2 linked regions of the Telluria mixta genome follow. The protein of the gene in region 1 binds, or shares a complex with, the protein of each later gene. Links are inferred from orthologs where the notes say so. Each region holds a gene or a part of one and is shown on either strand. Other genes may lie near its edges.

The links. Proteins that work in one complex are often made in the same cells at the same time.
Region 2: the proteins of P0M04_RS12670 (region 1) and dapF are in contact, whole or in part, in a solved structure (PDB 5YGU), measured with the Escherichia coli proteins. The link is inferred for Telluria mixta from one-to-one orthologs.

Annotation. Positions count from the first base shown.
Region 1 is NZ_CP119520.1:2,821,033-2,828,345, forward strand. What follows is about bases 2,828-5,672. They hold P0M04_RS12670 (RNA pyrophosphohydrolase), read right to left. Parts: upstream 4,677-5,672; coding sequence 3,978-4,676; downstream 2,828-3,977. Other genes in these bases: P0M04_RS12660 (DUF1841 family protein), read right to left, coding at 2,884-3,309; P0M04_RS12665 (hypothetical protein), read right to left, coding at 3,380-3,868; P0M04_RS12675 (proline--tRNA ligase), read left to right, coding at 4,886-5,672. Also shown: P0M04_RS12635 (vWA domain-containing protein), read right to left, coding at 1-424; P0M04_RS12640 (GNAT family N-acetyltransferase), read right to left, coding at 437-1,024; P0M04_RS12645 (AAA family ATPase), read right to left, coding at 1,021-1,875; P0M04_RS12650 (c-type cytochrome), read left to right, coding at 2,105-2,443; P0M04_RS12655 (c-type cytochrome), read left to right, coding at 2,454-2,810; more of P0M04_RS12675, read left to right, coding at 5,673-6,619; P0M04_RS12680 (lytic transglycosylase domain-containing protein), read left to right, coding at 6,619-7,269; P0M04_RS12685 (LysR substrate-binding domain-containing protein), read right to left, coding at 7,281-7,313. UniProt on the Escherichia coli protein: Master regulator of 5'-end-dependent mRNA decay.
Region 2 is NZ_CP119520.1:1,768,133-1,775,491, forward strand. The notes cover bases 2,914-5,804. They hold dapF (diaminopimelate epimerase), read left to right. Parts: upstream 2,914-3,872; coding sequence 3,873-4,736; downstream 4,737-5,804. Other genes in these bases: P0M04_RS07785 (lysophospholipid acyltransferase family protein), read left to right, coding at 2,914-3,001; P0M04_RS07790 (lysophospholipid acyltransferase family protein), read left to right, coding at 2,998-3,861; P0M04_RS07800 (tetratricopeptide repeat protein), read right to left, coding at 4,752-5,804. Also shown: ahcY (adenosylhomocysteinase), read right to left, coding at 1-631; metK (methionine adenosyltransferase), read right to left, coding at 801-1,970; more of P0M04_RS07785, read left to right, coding at 2,150-2,913; more of P0M04_RS07800, read right to left, coding at 5,805-6,353; P0M04_RS07805 (porin), read left to right, coding at 6,836-7,359. UniProt on the Escherichia coli protein: Involved in the succinylase branch of the L-lysine biosynthesis and in the biosynthesis of the pentapeptide incorporated in the peptidoglycan moiety. Catalyzes the stereoinversion of LL-2,6-diaminopimelate (L,L-DAP) to meso-diaminopimelate (meso-DAP).

The sequences.
Region 1 (7,313 bases):
CGCCGTTGCCGAACGGGGACGTGCCGCCCGTGCCGATCCACTTGTTGCCGCCTTCGTGGCGCTCCTTCTGTTCCTTCAGCAGTTCCTGCAGGCGGTCCATCAGCTTGTCGTAGCCGAGCTTCTGCAGCTCTGCCTTCTGCTCCGGCGTCAGTTCGCGCTCCAGCCGCTTGATCAGCCAGTCGAGCGGAATGTCGGCCTTTGCGTCGAATACCGTCTCGATGCCTTTGAAGAAGGCGCCGAACGCGCGGTCGAACTTGTCGAAATGGGCTTCGTCCTTCACCAAGGTCAGGCGCGCGAGATAATAAAACTCGTCGAGCGACGGCGCGATCACCTGCTTCTGCAGCGCTTCCAGCAAGGTAAGGAATTCCTTGATCGAGACGGGGACCTTCGCGTCGCGCAAGGTGAAGAAGAAGTCGATCAGCATGCCGCGCCTCTTTTACTCTGCGTGGCGCGCGAGGCGATAGTGCAGGTGCGACTTGATCTCGTGCCACTCGCCGCGCACGATGCTGTACATGACCGTGTCGCGCACCGTCCCGTCGCGTCGCGGCGCATGGTGGCGCAGCACGCCGTCCTTCTTCGCACCCAGGCGCTCGATGGCGGCCTGCGACGCATAATTGAAATTATCGGTGCGCAGGCCGACGACGGCGCAGCCCAGCGTGTCGAACGCGTGCGACAGCAGCAGGAGCTTGCAGCTCGTGTTGACGTGGCTGCGCTGGCGGCTCTTCGCGTACCAGGTGTAGCCGATCTCCACGCGGTCGATCGCGGGCATGATGTCGTGGTAGCTGGTCGTGCCGATCACCGTGTCGCTGGACGCGTCGACGACGGCGAAGGCGACCCGGTTACCCATTTCCAGCGCCGTGCGGATATACGCTTCCGTATCCTGCGGCTCCGGCACGGACGTGATGCGCAGGTTCCACAGTTCGCCGTCCGCCGCCGCCGCGCGCAGGCCGTCCAGGTGGTGCAGCGCGAGCGGCTCCAGGCGCACGCCGTTGAATTCGAGGGTGACGGGATCGACGTGGATCATCGGTTGTGCCTCGCCATCGCCACCAGGCGCTCGAACAGGCTCACGTCCTGCTCGTTCTTCAGCAGGGCGCCCGCGAGCGGCGGCACGATCGTCTTGCCGTCCTGGCTGCGCAGGATCTCCGCCGGGATGTCCTCTGCCAGCAGGAGCTTCAGCCAGTCGAGGAATTCCGACGTCGACGGCTTTTTCTTCAGGCCCGGCACGTCGCGCAGTTCGTAAAAACTCTGCAGCGCGGCGGACAGCAGGTCGGCCTTCAGGGTCGGGTAGTGGACCTTGACGATTTCCGCCATCGTGTCACGGTCGGGGAATTTAATGTAGTGGAAGAAGCAGCGGCGCAGGAAGGCGTCCGGCAGATCCTTCTCGTTGTTCGACGTGATGATCACGAGGGGGCGGTGCTTCGCCACGACCATCTCGCGCGTCTCGTACACGTAGAACTCCATGCGGTCCAGTTCCCGCAGCAGGTCGTTCGGGAATTCGATGTCGGCCTTGTCGATCTCGTCGATCAGCAGCACGACCGGCTCCGGCGCCGTGAATGCCTGCCACAGCACGCCCTTGACGATGTAGTTATGAATGTCGCGCACGCGCTCGTCGCCCAGCTGCGAATCGCGCAGGCGCGAGACGGCGTCGTATTCGTACAGGCCCTGCTGGGCCTTCGTCGTGGACTTGATGTGCCACTGCAGCAGCGGCATGTCCAGCGCGGCCGCGACCTCTTCGGCCAGCATGGTCTTGCCGGTGCCGGGTTCGCCCTTGATCAGCAGGGGCCGGGCAAGGGTGAGGGCGGCGTTGACCGCCAGTTTCAGGTCGGCGGTGGCGACGTAGTTGTCGCTGCCTTCGAAGCGTCGGGGTGCGTGCATGGGCCTGACTCGGTGCTAGGGAGATGCCGACGAGTATATGCCAGAACCGCGACGCGGGCAGGGCGTCCATGCTGCGCTGCCCAATGGACTCGACTATATTCTTCGGATAGAATCGATTGGATCGTGGCAAAAATGCCATTGCAGTTGCAGTACCGGGGGTCTAGAAAACCTGCTGCCGCCGCACGGGTCGCAAGGCGCCCTATCGATTCAACCCAACGATAGGTCATCCATGAAAATTTCAACAGCATTACTCGTGCTGGCAGCCGGCGCCTCGATGGCCGGCACGGCCGGCGCAGCCGACATCGTCGGCAATCCGAAGGCAGCACCCAACAAGATCGAACAGTGTATCGGCTGCCACGGCATCCCCGAATACAAGGGCACGTTCCCTGAAGTCTATCGCGTACCGAAGATCGGCGGCCAGTCGGCGAAGTACATCGAAGCAGCGCTGCAGGCATACAAGAAAGGCGACCGCAACCACCCGTCCATGCGTGGTATCGCGGCCAGCCTGTCCGACCAGGACATCGCCGACATCGCCGCCTATTATTCGCAACAGACCCCGTCCAAGTAAGGAGCGCGCCATGAATAAACTGATCGTCGCGCTGACCCTGGGCGCCGCCTCGCTGGCCCTGTCCGGCCAGGCACTGGCTTCGGGCAATGCCGCCAACGGCGCCGAACTGGCGAAAAAATACAACTGCGCGTCCTGCCACGGCGCCGACTACAAGACCCCGATCGATCCCAGCTATCCGAAGCTGGCCGGCCAGCATGCCGACTACCTCGTGCACGCGCTGACGGCGTACAAGCGCGGCAACAAAGCCGCCAACGGCCGCAACAACCCGATCATGGCCGGCATGGCCCAGCCGTTGTCGGATCGCGACATGGCCGACATCGCCGCCTACCTGCAAAGCCTGCCTGCAGCGCTCGTCACGAAGCGCTGATCAGGCTTCGTCCAATAAAAATCCCTCGCACCGGCATGGCCGGGTCGAGGGATTTTTTTACGGGAGTGTCTGCTCAGCGCACGCGCTTGCGCACGCACTCCACGTACGCGTCGGTATCCGGCTGCGTGCCGTGGCGCTGCGCCGACCAGATCATCTCGCCCAGGCATTCCATGATGCCGTGGTGCGCCTCGTGCTCGCCCACGCGCGCGGCCAGCGCCTCGTAGGCGGCGCGGATGCCGCGCGGCTGGTCGATCGACACCTGTTCCGTGATCGACAGGTGCATCGACAGGTGCAGGAACGGATTCGGTTTGCCGCCTTCGACGGAATAGTCGCGCGCCACCGCCGCATCCGCGTCCGTCAGCTCGTCGTGGTATTCGGGATGCTGCTCGATCCAGTCGGCGGCGATGGCGTCCATCGGGGTCAGGATCTCGCCCGCGCGGCGCTTGCGCAAGGCCTCGCAGAAAAAGCGGCGGACGTCGTTGGAGGAGGGGGTGAACATGGAGAAAACCGTCGGAAAACCAGGAGGAAGGGCGTCATTGTAGCGCGATGGCGCCGGCCTCGCTGCGCGGTCAGAGATCCGGCAGGTCCAGCTCGAGCGTGCCGTGCCAGGGCACTTGCTGCCAGCGCGCGTCGAGCGCCAGCACCGCGTCGAACAGCCGCCTGCCGATATCCGCGGGGAGTGTCGGCACGCTGCGGCCGCGTCCCGTGCACGCCGTGCGCACGCCTTCGTCGAACATCGCCGCGTCGAACGTGCCGCTCCACAGCTGCGCCTGCAGGCTCTCGACGACGGCTTCCGCATGGATGGCCTGGTCGGCAAGCGCCGCGTTGCCCGGATCGTGCGCCTGTTCCATCGCGGGGCCGATGTCGGCACCCGCTGCGATCATGCCGTAGAAGGCGTGGCACCAGCCGAGCGTGGACTCGACGACGTAGTGCACGAGGTCGTGCGGCAGGATGCCCTGGCGCGGCATCGCGCAGCCGGTCGTGCTGCCGTCGCGGCGCACGCAGAGAAGGTCGTCGTATTTATCGGTGCGGCCGCGGCGGGTGGCGATCAGTTTCATAAGAGAGAAACTTTAACAAAATTGAAACATTAAACGTAAAAAAGGCAAAGACAACCGCTCGCACGGCTGCTTTGCCTTTGTTGCGTTGCTTCTGCGCTACTCGCGCCGGTCACTCCTTGCGCGTCACACCCTGTTGCGCCAACACCATCTTGGAGCTGCCGGCCGCGTCGGCGATGGCCTTGCTGGCCACCGCCACCGCCTTGCTGCTGGCGTTGGCGTTGGCGTTCGCGGCATTCGCCGCCGGCTTGCTGCCACCGTTGCCATTGCCGCCCTGGCTGCGCCGCTCGTGCGGCTGGCGCAGGTAGCGCGAGCTGTGGCGGCGTTCGCCGTTCGCGGGCCACGTGATGAAACGCGACAGTTCCTGCAGGGCGCGCTGGTACACGTCGCGCTTGAATTCGATGACCACGTCCAGCGGGACCCAGTAATCGTGCCAGCGCCAGGCGTCGAACTCGGGATGGTCGGTCAGGCGCAGGTTGACGTCGTTGTCGCGTGCCACCATACGCAGCAGGAACCAGATCTGCTTCTGGCCGCGGTAGTGACCGCGCACTTCGCGCTTGATGAAGTGGTCGGGCACTTCATAGCGCAGCCAGTCGCGGGTCCGGCCCACGATCTTGACGTGCTCCTGGCGCAGGCCGATTTCTTCCTCGAGCTCGCGGTACATCGCCTGTTCCGGCGTCTCGCCGTATTTGATACCCCCTTGCGGAAATTGCCAAGAATGCTCACGCACCCGCTTGCCCCACCACACCTCGTTGTTGGCGTTCAGCAGGATGATGCCGACGTTGGGGCGAAACCCTTCACGATCGAGCATAATTCACCTCGAAACTTTCTGCCGGCTGATCCCTCTTACTTACGTTTTTACCTAGCAATCCAGATACGTCTGTCGCGCAACCTGCACAGGAACAACAGCATGCACCACGTGTTTAGGACCCATTTGTATAAAGATTGGATGCATCAGCCAGCTAATCCTTTAAAATTAGGTCGATTATAACCCTCTCTTTTTAAAAAGAATTCACCGATATGCGCGCCTCACGATTTTTTATTTCAACGCTCAAAGAAGCGCCCTCCGACGCCGAGATCGTCAGCCATAAACTGATGATGCGCGCCGGGATGATCAAGCGACTCGGCTCCGGCATCTACACGTACATGCCGCTGGGCCTGCGTGTGATTCGCAAGGTCGAGGGCATCATCCGCGAAGAGATGAACAAGGCAGGCGCGATCGAACTCCTGATGCCGCTGGTGCAACCGGCCGAGCTGTGGCAGGAGACGGGCCGCTGGGACAAGATGGGGCCGGAACTGCTGCGCCTCAAGGATCGCCACGGCCGCGACTTCGCGCTGCAGCCGACCTCGGAAGAAGTCGTGACCGACGTCGTGCGCACCGAAGTCAAGTCGTACCGCCAGCTGCCGTTGAATTTTTATCACATCCAGACCAAGTTCCGCGACGAGCGCCGTCCCCGTTTCGGCCTGATGCGCGGCCGCGAATTCACGATGAAGGACGCGTACTCGTTCGACCGTGACGTCGAAGGCATGCAGAAGTCCTACCAGACGATGTTCGACGCCTACGTCAGCATCTTCAACCGCTTCGGCCTGAAGTTCCGCGCGGTGGCGGCCGACAACGGCGCCATCGGCGGCACGGGCTCGCACGAATTCCACGTGATCGCCAGCACCGGCGAGGACGCGCTGGTCTACTGCCCGAACTCCGATTTCGCCGCCAACATGGAAGCGGCCGAGGCGCTGCCGCTGATCGCCCAGCGCGGCGCCGCGACGCAGCCGCTGACGAAAGTCTCCACGCCGAAGACGACCAAGTGCGAAGACGTCGCCAAGCTGCTGGGCATCGGCCTAGACCAGACCGTCAAGTCGATCGCGCTGACGGTCGAGAACGACGTCGACGGCAGGCAGGTCAAGGAAAACTGGCTGCTGCTGCTGCGCGGCGACCATGAACTGAACGAAGTCAAGGTCACGAAAGTGCCGGGCCTGAAGGACTTCCGCTTCGCCAGCGAAGCCGAGATCCTGGAAGCCTACGGCACCGTGCCGGGCTACCTGGGTCCGATCGGCACGAAGCAGCCGGTGAAAGTCGTGGCCGACCGCACCGTCGCCAACATGGCCGATTTCGTGTGCGGCGCCAACGAGGCCGAGTACCACCTGACCGGCGCCAACTGGGGCCGCGACGTGGCCGAACCTCTCGTCGCCGACCTGCGCAACGTCGTCGAAGGCGATGCTTCGCCGGACGGCAAGGGCCAGCTCGCGATCGAGCGCGGCATCGAAGTGGGCCACGTGTTCCAGCTGGGTACCGCGTACTCCGCCGCGATGAACTGCGTCTACCTGGACGAGAAGGGCCAGCCGGCGCCGATGCAGATGGGCTGCTACGGCATCGGCGTGACCCGCATCCTGGGCGCCGCCATCGAACAGAACTTCGACGACAAGGGCATCATCTGGCCGGACGCCATCGCGCCGTTCGAGCTGGTGCTGTGCCCGATGGGCTATGACCGCAGCGATCTGGTGAAGACCGAAACCGATCGCCTGTATGCCGAGCTGCAGGCAGCCGGCGTGGACGTCATCGTCGATGACCGCGGCCTGCGTCCGGGCGCCATGTTCGCCGACTGGGAACTGGTCGGCGTGCCGCACCGCGTCGTGATCGGCGAGCGTGGCCTCAAGGAAGGCAACCTGGAATACCAGGGTCGCCGCGATGCCGAAGCGACCGCCGTTCCCGCCGCGGACATGGTCGGCTTCATCAAGGGCAAGCTGGGCAAGTGATGGCACGACGGTTGATTGGCCGGGCAGCAGCCCGGCTCGGCCCGGTCTTGCTCGCCGCTGCACTGATGAGCAGCGGCGCGGCGCAGGCCGGCAACCAGAAAGAAGAAGCGCTTGCCGATTCGGTCCGGCTCGCGCTCGAAAACGCCATCCGCGATGGCCGGCCGCCCAAGCCGGCCTTCCGCGACGAGGTCGCGCGCGTCCGTTACCAGCAATGGTTCGACGCGATGTCGGCGCGGCTCAAGCGCCGCCTGCCGGACGACCAGACGCGCACGGAATTCCTCGAGATCGCGTGGTACGAAGCGACGCGCGCGGGCCTCGATCCGGGGCTCGTGCTGGGCCTGATCCAGGTCGAGTCGGCGTACCGCAAGTACGCCGTGTCGATGGTCGGCGCGCGCGGCTACATGCAGGTGATGCCGTTCTGGACGAAGGTGATCGGCGATTCGAACCGCCGCGCGCTGTTCGACATGCAGACGAACCTGCGCTACGGCTGCTCGATCCTGCGCATGTACATCGACATGGAAGGCGGCAACCTGTATCTCGCCCTCGGCCGCTACAACGGCAGCCGCGGCAAGCCCGAGTATCCGAATGCGGTGCTCGCGGCGTGGAAGAACTGGGAATTCAAGCAGGGCTTGATGGTGTCCAGCCGCTGATTTTTCTCACCCTACGCCCTGATTTCCTCGATCAGCTGCTGCGC
Region 2 (7,359 bases), 1.1 Mb from region 1 along the record:
CCGCGTGCATCTGGTACAGGCGGTGCACGCCAGTGGTGGTTTCTTCGGTCACGCCCTGGATTTCCGGCAGGCGCTTCGAGTACCACTGCGGATCGACGGCCAGGCGGCCCTTGATCGCATTGAACAGGCAGATTTCTTCTTCCGAACCCGGCTTGTCCAGCACCGAGATGTCCTTCTCGGCGCGCACGCCCAGGTGCAGCAGCAGCGTGGCGTCGCCGCCGTCGTCCAGGATCATGTTGGCGTGGTTGTCACCCGGCCATTCGAAGATGCGATGGGTGTATTCCCAGTATTCGTCCAGCGTCTCGCCCTTGACGGCGAACACGGGCGTACCGACCGATGCGATGGCAGCGGCAGCGTGGTCCTGCGTCGAGTAGATGTTGCACGAGGCCCAGCGCACTTGCGCGCCGAGGGCTTCCAGCGTACGGATCAGCACGGCGGTCTGGATGGTCATGTGCAGCGAACCGGCGATGCGCGCGCCTTTCAGGGGCTGGGCGGCCGCGTATTCGTCGCGGATGGCCATCAGGCCCGGCATTTCGGTTTCGGCGATGCGGATTTCCTTCTCGCCCCACGAGGCGAGGCCGATGTCGGCAACGAGGTAGTCCTGGGTGGTGTCTTTGAGTACGGCGCTCATCACGCCCTCCTTTCAAGTTAAGAAAAAAGTAACGTGAGCGCGGTGTTGATGATCCGAGCCTGGCGAGATGGGGAATCTCGTCGCAACGCTCCTCGGAACTGGTAAGTGTAGCACGGTGAGCACCTTTGTGCTCACCGGCTGCAGGCGTTTTACAACGCCCGTGGGGGTGTTACGCGAGACCGGCTTCGGCGCGCAGCAGCGCGGCCTTGTCGGTGCGCTCCCACGTGAATTCCGGCTCTTCGCGGCCGAAGTGACCGTAGGCGGCCGACTTGGCGTAGATCGGACGCAGCAGGTCGAGCATCTGCACGATGCCTTTCGGGCGCAGGTCGAAGTGTTCCATCACCAGTTCGGCGATCTTCTCGTCCGAAATGACGCCCGTGCCTTCGGTGTAGACCGTGATGTTGATCGGACGGGCCACGCCGATCGCGTAGCTGACCTGCACCTGGCACTGACGCGCCAGGCCGGCGGCCACGACGTTCTTGGCGACGTAGCGGGCAGCGTAGGCGGCCGAGCGGTCGACCTTCGACGGGTCCTTGCCGGAGAATGCGCCGCCGCCGTGCGGTGCGGCACCGCCGTAGGTGTCGACGATGATCTTGCGGCCGGTCAGGCCGCAGTCGCCCTGCGGGCCGCCGATGACGAAGCGGCCGGTCGGGTTGACCAGGTAGCGGGTGTCCTGCAGCCACTCGCGCGGCAGCACCGGCTTGATGATCTCTTCGATCACCGCTTCCTCGATCTGGCTGTGGCTCACTTCCGGCGCGTGCTGGGTCGACAGCACGACGGTGTTCACGGACACCGGACGGCCGTTGACGTAGCGCAGCGTGACCTGGGACTTGGCGTCCGGACGCAGCCACGGCAGGCGGCCGTCCTTGCGCAGCTGCGACTGGCGCTCGACGAGGCGGTGCGCATAATAAATAGCGGCCGGCATCAGTTCCGGCGTCTCATCGCACGCGTAACCGAACATCAGGCCCTGGTCGCCGGCGCCCTGGTCGAGGTCGAGGCCAGCACCTTCGTCCACGCCCTGGGCGATGTCCGGCGACTGCTTGTCATAGGCGACGAGCACGGCGCAACCTTTATAGTCGATGCCGTAGTCGGTGTTGTCGTAACCGATGCGCTTGATGGTATTGCGTGCAACTTGAATATAATCGACGTTTGCGTGCGTCGTGATCTCTCCGGCCAGGACGACCAGACCCGTGTTGCACAGGGTCTCGGCAGCCACGCGCGCGCGCGGATCCTGTTCGAGGATGGCGTCGAGGATGGCGTCGGAAATCTGGTCGGCGACCTTGTCCGGATGGCCTTCCGAGACGGACTCGGAAGTGAAGAGGTAGTCGTTGGAAGACATTAAGGCTCCTGATACTGTTATGAAAATTGCCGCAGCACCAAGGCCTGCGACGCTTTAGCGAGATTTATATTCCGCTTCGCAAGTTGTCATTAACTCCGCGGATGCTACAAAGTGGTATTTTACGCTCCTCCAAAAATTCTGGCACAGCAACTCGTCGGTTCTCTACCCTAAATCAATAAATGCTTGTCCTTTTGTTTCGGATCCTGTCGTTTTTGCCGTTGCGCGTCCTGCATGCGCTCGGCGCCGCGCTCGGCTGGATCGTCTATCTGCTCTCGCCGTCGCACCGCCGGCGCCTGCGCGAGAACCTCGAACAGGCCGGCTACGGCGGCCATCTGCGCGCCGCGATCGCCGAGTCCGGCAAGGCCATCGCCGAGCTGCCGTTCGTCTGGTGCGCGCCGCAGGAGCGCGTCACCCGGCACGTCACCATGGAAAACTGGGAACTGGTCCAGCGCCAGCTCGACGCCGGCCGCGGCATCGTCTTCCTCACGCCGCACCTGGGCTGCTTCGAACTGACCGCCCAGCAAGTCTCGCTGCGCGTCGAACTGACGGTCATGTACCGCCCGCCGCGCCAGAGCGCCCTGAAACCGCTCGTCGAGGGTGCCCGCGAGCGCCAGCACATGCACCTGGCGCCCGCCAACCTGGCCGGAGTGCGCATGCTCGTCAAGGCGCTGCGGGGCGGCCAGCCGGTCGGCGTGCTGCCGGACCAGGTTCCGCAGGAAGGAGAAGGCGTGTGGGCGCCATTCTTCGGCCGCGACGCCTATACGATGACCCTGCCCGCCAAGCTGGCCCAGCTGGGCAAGGCCGATATCCTGACCGTGTACGCGGAACGCCTGCCGCGCGGCCGCGGCTTCGCCATCCGCTTCGTCCCGTTCGAAGGGTCGCTGGACGGCGATGCGGCCCAGCAGGCCGCCGCCATCAACCGCCAGATGGAGAAGCTCATCGCCTTCTGCCCCGCCCAGTATTTCTGGAGTTATAACCGCTACAAGAAGCCGCAAGGCGTCGAAGCACCGCACCCCGAGACCGTCGCATGAGGTTCCTGATTTTCCTGTTGTGGCTGCTGCACTTCCTGCCGCTGCCTGTCCTTGGTCGCATCGGCAACGCCGTCGGCTGGCTGATGTATTACGCGATTCCCAAGCGCCGCAAGATCGCGCTGGTCAACCTGCGCCTGTGCATGCCCGAACTGGGCGAAGCGGAGCGGGTCGATATCGCCAAGCGCCATTTCATGGCCTATTCGCGCAGCATCCTGGAGCGCTCGCTGATCTGGTGGGCGCCGTTCGAGCGCATCCAGGGCCTGATCGAGATCGTCCCCAAGGTGCCGAAGGAACAGATGGAAAGCGGCCCGACCATCGTGTTCTGTCCGCACTTCGTGTGCCTGGACGTGGCCGGCGTGGCGTCGCGCGTCGTGCCGCTGTCGACGATGTATTCGCCGCAAAAGAACAAGGCATTCGACGATTTGTTGCGTTATGGCCGCGAACGCTATGGCCCGGTGCGTCTGTTCACGCGCACCGACGGCATCAAGCCGATCATCCGCGCACTGCGCGAAGGCCTCCCCTACTTCATGCTGCCGGACATGGACTTCGGCGAAAAGGATGCGACCTTCGTCCCGTTCTTCGGCATCCCGGCCGCCACGTTGACGGCGATGGGCCGGCTGGCGGGCGCGACCGGCGCAAAAGTCATCCCGGTCGTCGCCACTTTCCTGCCCAACTACAAGGGATACCGGGTAGAGTTCTATCCTGCATGGGAAGATTTTCCGGGCGACGATATCATCGCCGCCACCCGTCGCATGAACGCCTTCATCGAGGACCGCGTGCACGAACATCCGGCCGAGTACTTCTGGACGCATAAGCGCTTCAAGACCCGGCCGCCCGGCGAGCCCTCGTTCTACGATTAATGACAGATACCATGAAACTCAAGTTCACCAAGATGCATGGCGCCGGCAACGATTTTATCGTCATCGACGCGATCAACCAGGACATCGACCTCGGCCCGGAACAATGGCGCCGCCTCGCCGACCGCCGCTTCGGCATCGGTGCCGACCAGATCCTGATCGTCGAGCGCCCGGCCACGGAAGGCAGCGATTTCCGCTACCGCATCTATAACAATGACGGCGGCGAAGTCGAACAATGCGGCAACGGCTCGCGCGCGTTCGTCCGCTTCGTCAGCGACAAGGGCCTGACCGACAAGCGCAGCATCCGCGTCGAAACGATGAGCGGCATCATCACGCCGCGCCTGGAAGACGACGGCAGCATCACGGTGGACATGGGCGCCCCGATCCTGGAACCGGCCCGCGTCCCGTTCGATGCGGCCGGCCTGGAAGGCGTTGCCGAAGGCCGCGACACGCTGTGGCCGATCACCGTCTCGAACAAGGGCCAGGAACAGACCGTGCTCGTGTCGACGGTCTCGATGGGCAACCCGCACGCGGTGCAGGTCGTCGCCGACGTCGACACGGCCCCCGTCCTCGAAACGGGCCCGCAGATCGAGCATCATCCGCGGTTCCCGCGCCGCGTGAACGCCGGCTTCCTGCAGATCGTGGACCGCGGCCATGTGAAGCTGCGCGTCTACGAACGCGGTGCCGGCGAGACGCTGGCCTGCGGCACCGGCGCCTGCGCCGCCGTCGTGGCCGGCATCCGGCGTGGCCTGCTGGACTCGCCCGTGCAAGTCCAGGCCCGCGGCGGCAAGCTGACCATCAACTGGGCCGGCGAAGGCCAGCCTGTTTATATGAGCGGTCCGGCCGAGACCGTGTTCGAAGGCGAAATCGACATTTGAAAATCGGGATCTGATTCAGGCGGCGAGCGAGTAGTCACCATCCGGCGCGCCGTCCGGCGCCGGGGACTCTTCCGGTTCGTCCGTCGCGGACTCCGCACTCGCCATCTCCGGCAGCAAGCTGCGCAGCCGGTACAGGCGCTGGCGGTAATTCCCTTCCGGTCCACCCAGACCGCAATCGACGTTCTCGAAGACGAGCGCCACGCGGTCGAGCAACTGGCGCTCCTGCGCCGTTTCCACCGAGATCAGCCGGCGCCGGCTGCGTCCGTAGCTGGCGCGAATGTCGATCACGAGGCAGTGGCCGCGGTCGGCGCCGCGGATGTCCAGCAACAGCGCCTCGGCCCGGCTCAGGCCAAAGGCCACCGCCAGTTCCAGGCGCGCGGCCAGCAGCGGATGGGCCGCCAGGTCGCGTCCGGCCAGCGCGCCCAGGTCTTTCCAGGCGCCGGGCAGGCGCGGCGCCAGCTTGCGCAGCGCGGCCGCGGCCTTGGGACAAGCCTGCGCCGCCGCCTTCTGCAACCAGAACAGCGCGCGCACGTCGTTGTTCTCGTTCTCGCGGCGCGCACGCCACGCCGCATTCCCGCATTCCAGCTGGGCGTCGCGATAGCCCATCTCCGCCGCGCGCTCCAGGTATTTCTGCGCTTCCAGCACATTGCGCTGGGAGAATTCCGGCTTGATATAGATGCGCGACAGGGCGTACCAGGCTTCGGCCAGGCCCTGCTCGCCGGCCTGCGTCAGCCAGCGCACGGCCTTCTTGAAGTTGGCCGCGCCATGGCTGCCGGGCAGGCGTTTGCCGTCCACCCGCATGCGGGCGCACCACAGGCCGAGCGCGAACTGGGCATGGCGGTCCTGTTCGGTCGCGGCGATTTCCCAGAACCGCAGCAATTCGTCCTGGCCGACGTCGTGCGGCGCCTCGTTCGCCGCGACGAGCCGGGCGCAGCGCGACAGCAGCAACACTTCGTCCGGCGCCAGGCGGGCGGCCGTGTGGTCCTGCGCGGCATCGGAACCGGCCAGGACGCGCGCCAGCGGGAGCGCCCGCTCCAGCCAGGCGGACCAGCGGCCCGCGTTCCAGTCCTGTTCCAGCAGGGCGAACTGCGCCGCGCCGACGCCGCTGTCCGCCGCCTGGCGCAGCCAGCGCTGGCCCGCCGGGCTGGCCACGGGCGCGCGGGCGGCCGGCTCGTCCGTCTCGGGCGGGGCGGCGCCATGTTCGCGCGCGAGCAGCCACTGCGCCTCCGGGAAGCCGGCACGGGCCGCATCTTCCAGCGCGCGCAGCGCCTTGGCGCGCTGGGCCGGCGTGCACTGGCCATCGTTCAGCGCGCCCAGCACCAATTGGGCGTAGACGAGCCCGGCGCGCACGAGGCCGCCGTCGTACGCCCGTTCGTACCAGCCGGTGACCGGCTGCAGGCTGTCACGCGCGAGATCGATCGGAATATGGTTCCCGATCAATTGCCATGCTTCATCGCAACCCTGCTGTGCGGCGCGGTCGAGCCAGTGGAGGGCCGTGGGCAGGCTCTTCGGCAGTCCGGCACTGCCGAACAGATAGAGCCGGCCCAGGGCCAGTTGCGATTCGGCGCGCCCGGCACGTGCGCCGCGGATGACCGCCAGTTCTTCACGATTTGCCATCGTCTTATCTGGATGTTAGAGACGCCTAGAAATGTACGCAGTTCCATTTCGCATGCACAATGCGCGAAGATACGCGCGAGATCGCCTGCGTTGCGCTACTGATGAGCTCATGTGGCGCGCACTGCGGTAACAATGGACGTCGGATGGGCCAGAGTCTAAAGCCGCGGCGATGCGATTCGGCTACGATTCCAAAGGCCTTTGAGCCCGCACAAACCCTGCCGTGGTACGGGGACAGAATGATGATGTTTAGAAACTTAAACGAGCCTTAAGGTGCGCCCGGTTTGCCGGCGCGGCCGTTTCGAAAATACAACAGCACGATTGGATTTATTGGCTTTCGACCAAGTGCAACAGTCATAATTGACAAATCAGACAATCTTGACGCATTAAGCATTTAAGGTTCACACATCCGAGTGTTCAGCAACTAATAAAAATCTCAATGCTCTCTGGATTCCTTCGATTCACTTTTTAGGATAAAAATTAAGATGAAAAAAACCCTCGTGGCAGCCGCTCTGCTGGGCGCATTCGCCGGTGTGGCACAAGCTCAAACCGCCGTTCAAATCTACGGTAACGTCGACGTCGGCATGGTCAAGCGTACCGACAACACCCTGGCTATCGGCAAGCGCGCCGCCAACACCCTGGGCTTCAAAGGCACCGAAGACCTGGGCAACGGCCTGAAAGCACTGTTCCAGATCGAAATGCGTTACGAGCCGGACACTGGCACCACCGAGAACAACGGCCGTCCGCTGTTCCAGGGCCAGAGCCGCGTCGGCCTGCAGGGCGACTTCGGTATGATCCGTCTGGGCCGTGGCCTGACCCCGTTCCAGGAAATCGTCGGTTCGTTCGAACCGTGGCACGGCCTGCCGTCGCCGGCCGGTTTCTACACCGACATCTCGGTCGCCGGCTTCAACTCGGCTCCGCTGGACGTCGGCGGCAGCGGCCCGAACAACAACCGTATCTCGAACGCGATCTTCTATAACTCGCCGGTCGCCAATGGCTTCCAGGTGAA